Regions from separate parts of the Cronobacter malonaticus LMG 23826 genome, predicted to be linked through region 1. Evidence: predicted binding sites of a transcription regulator. Region 1 holds the regulator's gene; the other holds the start of a gene.
The links. Region 1 encodes CRP, which controls carbon source genes, mostly activating them, when cyclic AMP is high. Its sites were predicted from a motif close to ATGTGANNNNNNTCACAT; they were not measured.
Positions count from the first base shown of each region.

Region 2: the regulator CRP is predicted to act here: its motif matches at 997-1,014, upstream of hpt (hypoxanthine phosphoribosyltransferase).

Region 1 is NZ_CP013940.1:199,057-202,982, reverse strand. It holds gene AFK66_RS00880 (YheU family protein) at 1-111, shown strand, start outside; gene AFK66_RS00875 (phosphoribulokinase) at 160-1,029, shown strand; gene AFK66_RS00870 (OsmC family protein) at 1,074-1,481, opposite strand; gene crp (cAMP-activated global transcriptional regulator CRP) at 1,792-2,424, shown strand; gene AFK66_RS00860 (YccS/YhfK family putative transporter) at 2,487-3,926, shown strand, end outside.
Region 2 is NZ_CP013940.1:3,329,701-3,333,626, reverse strand. It holds gene AFK66_RS15695 (glucose/quinate/shikimate family membrane-bound PQQ-dependent dehydrogenase) at 1-948, opposite strand, end outside; gene hpt (hypoxanthine phosphoribosyltransferase) at 1,141-1,677, shown strand; gene can (carbonate dehydratase) at 1,732-2,394, opposite strand; gene AFK66_RS15680 (ABC transporter ATP-binding protein) at 2,503-3,429, shown strand; gene AFK66_RS15675 (ABC transporter permease) at 3,426-3,926, shown strand, end outside.

The DNA of each region.
Region 1 (3,926 bases):
CAAAAGGTCGCCGACGTGCGGCGTCAGTTGCAAAGTGGCGAAGCCGTTCTGGTGTGGTCTGAGCTGCACGAAACGGTCAATATCATGCCGCGTTCGCAGTTTCGCGGTTAACGTTGCCAGGCGGAGCCTTGCCCCGCCGCTTCAGGGAGTTGTCTCGCTATGTCTGCCAAACATCCGGTTATCGCCGTCACAGGCTCCAGCGGCGCGGGAACCACCACCACCAGCCTCGCGTTTCGTAAAATTTTCGCCCAGCTGAATCTCCGTGCCGCCGAAGTGGAAGGCGACAGCTTTCACCGCTACACGCGCCCGGAGATGGACATGGCTATTCGCAAAGCGCGCGATCTTGGCCGCCACATCAGCTATTTCGGCCCGGAGGCGAACGATTTCGGCCTGCTGGAGCAAACCTTTGTGGAGTACGGCCTGACCGGCAAAGGGCAGTCGCGTAAATATCTGCACACCTATGACGAAGCGGTGCCGTGGAACCAGGTGCCCGGCACGTTTACGCCGTGGCAGCCGCTGCCGGAGCCGACGGACGTGCTGTTTTACGAAGGGCTGCACGGCGGCGTGGTGACGCCGCAGCATGACGTGGCGAAGCATGTCGATTTACTCGTAGGCGTGGTGCCTATCGTCAACCTGGAGTGGATACAGAAGCTCATCCGCGATACCAGCGAGCGCGGCCACTCCCGCGAGGCGGTGATGGATTCCGTGGTGCGCTCAATGGAAGATTACATCAACTACATCACGCCGCAGTTCTCACGTACCCACATTAACTTCCAGCGCGTGCCGACGGTGGACACCTCCAACCCGTTCGCCGCGAAAGGCATTCCGTCGCTTGATGAAAGCTTCGTGGTTATTCACTTCCGCAATCTGGATAACATCGACTACCCGTGGCTGCTGGCGATGCTACAGGGTTCGTTTATTTCACATATCAATACGCTGGTGGTGCCGGGCGGAAAGATGGGGCTCGCGATGGAGCTTATTATGCTGCCGCTGGTGCAGCGGCTGATGGAAGGCAAACAGATAGCGTAACGGCGATGCCCGGTGGCGCTGCGCCTGCCGGGCCGCCCGTCATCTCATGACGCTTCAATCACTTCATACGAATGAGTGATGTTGACCCCTTTGCCGAGCATCAGCGCTACCGAACAATACTTCTCTGCCGACAGATCCACCGCGCGCGACACTGCCGCATCTTTCAGGGCTTTACCCGTTACGACAAAGTGCAGGTTGATATGCGTAAACAGACGCGGCGCTTCTTCGCGACGCTCTGACGTCAGCTTCACTTCGCAGTCGGTCACGTCGTGACGGCCTTTTTGCAGAATAGAGACAACATCAATCGCGCTGCAGCCGCCCGCGGCCATCAGCACCATTTCCATCGGGCTCGGCGCTTTGTCGCCAGAGTTGCCGTCCATCAGGATCTGATGCCCGGAGGCGGACTCGCCCAGGAAGGTTAACCCTTCCACCCATTTCACTCGTGCATGCATGTTAATCACTCCAGGCTATTCATTTTTCTGACAGATTACGCGCGCGCGACGTCAGAGGCAATGGAAGGGCGACCTGCGTCAAGCTGAAACGAGACAACAGGAGACACCTGAGAAAAGCTATGCTAAAACAGTCTGGATGCAGCGGCGATACATTGATGTTACGCATGTGTGCAGAGGAGAAGACAATTTATCGGCTGCGATGTCCACGGACAGCCAACTTCCCTGGACCCGGGAAGATGATGATTGCAAAGCCAGACAGGGGTTACGCGCCCTGTCTTTGGAGCCAGTTTAAAACAGAGGATAACCGCGCATGGTGCTTGGCAAACCGCAAACAGACCCGACTCTTGAATGGTTCTTGTCACATTGCCACATTCATAAGTATCCATCTAAGAGCACGCTGATTCACCAGGGTGAAAAAGCGGAGACGCTGTATTACATCGTTAAAGGCTCAGTGGCAGTGCTGATCAAAGATGAAGAGGGCAAGGAGATGATCCTCTCGTACCTGAATCAGGGAGACTTCATCGGCGAACTGGGTTTGTTCGAGGAAGGTCAGGAACGCAGCGCCTGGGTTCGCGCTAAAACTGCCTGTGAAGTAGCTGAAATCTCTTACAAAAAATTCCGTCAGCTGATCCAGGTTAACCCGGATATTCTGATGCGTCTCTCCTCGCAGATGGCTCGCCGCCTGCAGGTCACGTCTGAGAAAGTGGGCAACCTCGCCTTCCTCGACGTGACCGGCCGCATCGCGCAGACCCTGCTGAACCTGGCGAAACAGCCGGACGCGATGACCCACCCTGACGGGATGCAGATCAAAATCACGCGCCAGGAAATCGGCCAGATCGTCGGCTGCTCTCGCGAAACCGTTGGCCGCATTCTGAAAATGCTCGAAGATCAGAACCTGATCTCCGCCCACGGCAAAACCATCGTGGTTTACGGAACCCGCTAAAAAATCAAAAAACGGCGTGTCGCTTCGGTAACACGCCGTTTTTGTATCTATACTTCTCCCCTATGTGGCGTCGTCTTATCTATCACCCTGAAATTAATTACGCTTTACGGCAAACGCTGATCTTAAGCCTGCCGGTGGCGGTCGGGTTGATGCTGGGCCATCTTCAACAAGGGTTACTGTTTTCACTCGTTCCCGCCTGCTGCAACATTGCCGGTCTCGATACCCCGCACAAACGCTTTTTTAAACGCTTGATCATCGGCGCCTCGCTGTTTGCGCTGAGCAGCCTGGCGGTGCAACTTCTGCTGTTGCAGTCTGTGCCGCTGCCGCTCATTTTGCTGATGCTGGCGCTACTGCTCGGCGTGACGGCGGAAATCAGCCCGCTGCATGCGCGTCTGCTGCCCGCCTCGCTCATCGCGGCCATCTTTACATTAAGCCTCGCCGGCAATATGCCCATCTGGGAGCCCATGCTGCTCTATGTCTTTGGCACGCTCTGGTATGGCGCGTTTAACGGTTTCTGGTTCTGGCTGTGGCGCGAACAGCCGCTACGTGAATCGTTAAGCCTGATTTATAAAAGCCTCGCCGACTACTGCGAGGCCAAATATAGCCTGCTGACGCGCCACACCGAGCCGGAACAGGCGCTGCCGCCGCTGCTGGTGCATCAGCAAAAAGTGGTGGATCAGATAAGCCAGTGCTATCAGCAGTTGCAGATGCTCTCCGCCACTAAACAAAACGGTTACAAGCGCCTGCTACGCACGTTCCAGGTGGCGCTGGATCTCCAGGAGCATATCTCGGTATCGCTGCATCAGCCCGGCGAAGTGCAAAAACTGGTGGAGCGCAGCCATGCCGAAGCAGTGTTGCGCTGGACGGCGCAGACCGTCGCCACGCGGCTGCGCACGCTTTCTGACGATATTCTTTACCACCGCTATTCGCATCGTTTCTCGATGGATAAGCAGGTCGAGGCGCTGGCGAAAATCGCCCGCCAGCACCCGGATAACCCGGTTGGCCAGTTCTGCGAATACCATTTCAGCCGTATTGCACGCGTGCTGCGCACCCAGCGCCCGCTATACGCCCGTGATCTGATGGACAGCGGCCAGCGACGCCTGCCGCTGCTGCGGGCGCTGAAAAGCTATTTGTCGCTGAAATCCGCCGCGCTGCGCACCGCCGCGCGTCTGGGCGTGATGCTGGCGGCGGCGGGGTTGTTAGGGAGCGCGTTCCAGCTTCCGAAGCCGTACTGGATCCTGATGACGGTGCTGTTCGTTACGCAAAACGGCTATGGCGCGACCCGCGTGCGTATCCTGCACCGGGCGGGCGGCACGCTGGCGGGGCTGATTATCGCGGGCATCACGCTGCACCTGAAAGTGCCGCAGGGCTATACCCTGCTCGGCATGCTGCTGGTGACGTTAATCAGTTATCTGATAATCCGGCGGCACTACGGCTGGGCGATGATTGGCTTTACCGTCACGGCGGTCTATTCGCTGCAAATCCTGACGCTCAACGGCGAG
Region 2 (3,926 bases), 1.2 Mb from region 1:
AGCGAAGCTTTCACACAGCTTGCCGTTATCCGCATTCACTGCAAACAGACGACCATCGTTCACCGGCAGGATAATACGACGCGGACAATCCGCGACGACATCCGGGCTGGCGTTCGCGGCTGTCGCTTCGTGATACGACACGCCGCGGCAGGTCACATGCTGGAATGACGGATTAGTATTCAGCTGCGGATCGAAGTGCCATTTCTCTTTACCGGTTGCGGCATCAACGGCGAAAAGACGCTGGTGCGCGGTGCAGAGGAACAGGGTGTCACCGACTTTAATCGGCGTTACTTCGTTGGTTATCTCACCCGGATCGGTCGGTAGCTTCAGGTCGCCGGTGCGGAACACCCAGGCTTCTTTCAGCTTATGAACGTTGTCGGTGTTGATCTGCTTGAGCGGAGAGTAACGCTGGCCTTCCTGGTTACGCCCGTAAGCCGGCCAGTCGCCGTCAGGAATGCTCTGGCTACCGTTCACGGCGGCAGGGGTGCTGTCCGCGCTGAGGGTGCCGTTGATTTCCTGCGGATCGTTAAAGCCTGCCCAGAAGAGCAGCCCCGCGGTGATGATAAGCGAGACCAGCAGCGCCGGTACGCCTGCGCGGGACGGCGTGCTGAGGCGACGCCAGACGAATGGCAGAATCAGCCATACGCCGAAGAACACCAGGACGTCGCAGCGCGGCGTCAGCGCCCAGAAGTCGAAGCCGACTTCCCAGATGCCCCACGCCATCGTGCCTAATAAGATGATAGCGTAGAGCCACAGCGCCGCAGCGTTACGTCTCCACAGCAGCCAGGCGGTCGCCAGCATGCCTACCCCGGCGATGGGGTAGTACCAGGAACCACCGATTGAAACCAGCCATATACCACCAACCAATAAATACAGCCCTGATAATGCTGCGAACAGGGCTGTGAGAATCACGAGAAGTCGTGATTGTGTCTTTTTTGTTTCTGCCATAACCACACTCTTAATTTTTAAGTAGCAAGTTATTATAGTTGTTAACATATGTGATCTTAATCACAAAAAGAGCTTTTCGCACTTTTCTGTCGGACGGGCGTTTTACTGGTATACTGCCCCGCTTATCGAGCGTTACCGGCGGCAGGCGCCGCTGGTAACGCTGATTTATTTTTAAATCAAACGGTTAGCGATATGAAACATACTGTTGAAGTGATGATTTCCGAGGCGGAAATTAAGGCGCGCGTTGAAGAACTGGGCCGTCAGATTACTGAGCGTTATCAGGACAGCGGCAGCGAAATGGTGCTGGTAGGGCTGCTGCGCGGCTCTTTTATGTTCATGGCGGACCTGTGCCGTCAGGTTCACGTGGCCCATGAAGTCGATTTTATGACCGCCTCCAGCTACGGCAGCGGCATGTCCTCCACGCGCGATGTCAAAATCCTCAAAGATCTGGATGAAGATATCCGCGGTAAAGATGTGCTGATCGTCGAAGATATTATCGACTCCGGCAACACGCTCTCCAAAGTGCGTGAAATCCTGAGCCTGCGCGAGCCGAAATCGCTCGCCATCTGCACGCTGCTCGATAAACCGTCGCGCCGTGAAGTGGACGTGGAAGTGGAGTATGTCGGCTTCTCGATCCCGGATAAGTTTGTTGTCGGCTATGGCATCGATTATGCCCAGCGCTATCGTCATCTACCGTATATCGGCAACGTGGTGATGCTGGAAGAGTAAGTCCGGCGCACAAAAAAGGGGCCACTGGCCCCTTTTTTATTGTCACGCTCGCCCTTATTTATGGCTGGCGTGTGTTTTCTGGATGTTGGATACGCCTTTGCGATAACCCTGTTCCAGGGTGTCGCGGTCGGTCGCGGTCACGTCCAGATCGCGCAGCAGGCCGTCGTGAATGCCATACGCCCAGCCGTGCAGCGTGACGTTCTGGCCGCGTTTCCAGGCGGACTGCATGATGGTGGAGTGGCCAAGGTTATAGACCTGCTCCATCACGTTCAGCTCGCACAGGGTGTCGAGACGTTTTTCCTGCGGCAGCTCGCTCAGCAGCGCGTTGTGTTTCAGCCAGATGTCGCGAATGTGCAGCAGCCAGTTGTTAATCAGGCCCAGCTCCGGGTTTTCCACCGCCGCCTGCACGCCGCCGCAGCCGTAGTGACCGCAGATGATGATGTGCTCAACTTCCAGCACGTCCACCGCGTACTGAACGACGGAAAGACAGTTAAGGTCGGTGTGGATAACCAGGTTCGCCACGTTGCGGTGAACAAAGATCTCGCCCGGCTCAAGGCCAGTGAGACGTTCAGCCGGTACGCGGCTGTCGGAACAACCGATCCACAGGAAGCGCGGTTTCTGCGCCTTCGCCAGACGTTCAAAAAAGCCGGGGTCTTCTTTGACCAGCATTTTTGACCAGATTTCGTTATTACTAATAAGTGTGCTGATATCTTTCATAGAGGTTAACGACCTGTAACCAGACAATTGCGTTCGGGTAATATAGGGCAACTAAACTTTTTTTTAAACCACACAACTTCTGCAAGAAAATAAGGTGACTGTACTTTCATGACCATTGCACTGGAACTGGAGCAGCTTAAAAAGACGTATCCCGGCGGCGTACAGGCGCTGCGCGGCATTGATTTACAAGTCGAAGCGGGAGATTTCTACGCGCTGCTGGGGCCGAACGGGGCCGGTAAATCCACCACCATCGGTATTATCAGCTCGCTGGTCAATAAAACGTCCGGTCGGGTGCGCGTGTTTGGGTACGATCTGGAACGGGATGTGGTTAACGCCAAACGCCAGCTTGGGCTGGTGCCGCAGGAGTTTAACTTCAACCCCTTCGAGACCGTGCAGCAGATCGTCGTCAACCAGGCGGGCTACTACGGTGTTGAGCGTCGCGAAGCGATTGAGCGTAGCGAAAAGTATTTAAATCAGCTCGATCTGTGGGAAAAACGCAACGAACGCGCGCGTATGCTCTCGGGCGGGATGAAGCGTCGTCTGATGATCGCCCGCGCGCTGATGCATGAGCCGAAACTGCTGATCCTTGATGAACCGACGGCGGGCGTGGATATCGAACTGCGCCGTTCGATGTGGGGCTTTCTTAAAGATCTTAACGATAAAGGCACCACGATTATTCTCACCACTCACTATCTCGAAGAAGCGGAGATGCTGTGCCGCAATATCGGTATTATTCAGCGCGGCGAGCTGGTGGAGAACACCTCGATGAAATCGCTGCTTTCTAAGCTCAAATCGGAGACGTTTATCCTCGATCTGGCAGCGAAAAGTCCGCTGCCGAAGCTTGAAGGTTATCAGTATCGTCTGGTGGATACCTCGACGCTTGAGGTAGAAGTGCTGCGCGAGCAGGGCATTAACAGCGTCTTTAATCAGCTGACCGCGCAGGGCGTTCAGGTGCTGAGTATGCGCAACAAAGCGAACCGTCTTGAAGAGCTGTTCGTCACGCTGGTGAATGAAAAACAAGGAGAGCGCGCATGATGCAGCTTTACTGGGTCGCCCTGAAAAGTATCTGGGCGAAAGAGGTGAACCGTTTTGCCCGTATCTGGGTGCAGACCCTGGTGCCGCCGGTCATCACCATGACCCTCTATTTTATTATTTTCGGTAATCTTATCGGCTCACGTATCGGCGAAATGCATGGCTTCACTTACATGCAGTTTATCGTGCCGGGCCTTATCATGATGGCGGTGATCACCAACTCTTACGCGAACGTGGCGTCGTCATTTTTCAGCGCCAAGTTCCAGCGCAATATCGAAGAGCTGCTGGTAGCGCCGGTACCGACGCATGTGATTATCGCCGGTTACGTGGGCGGTGGCGTGGCGCGAGGGTTGTGCGTCGGTATTCTGGTGACGGCGGTGTCGCTGTTCTTCGTGCCGTTCCATGTGCACTCGTGGCTGTTTGTCGCCCTGACGCTGCTGATGACCGCCATTCTGTTCTCGCTCGCCGGGCTGCTGAATGCGGTATTCGCCAAAACGTTT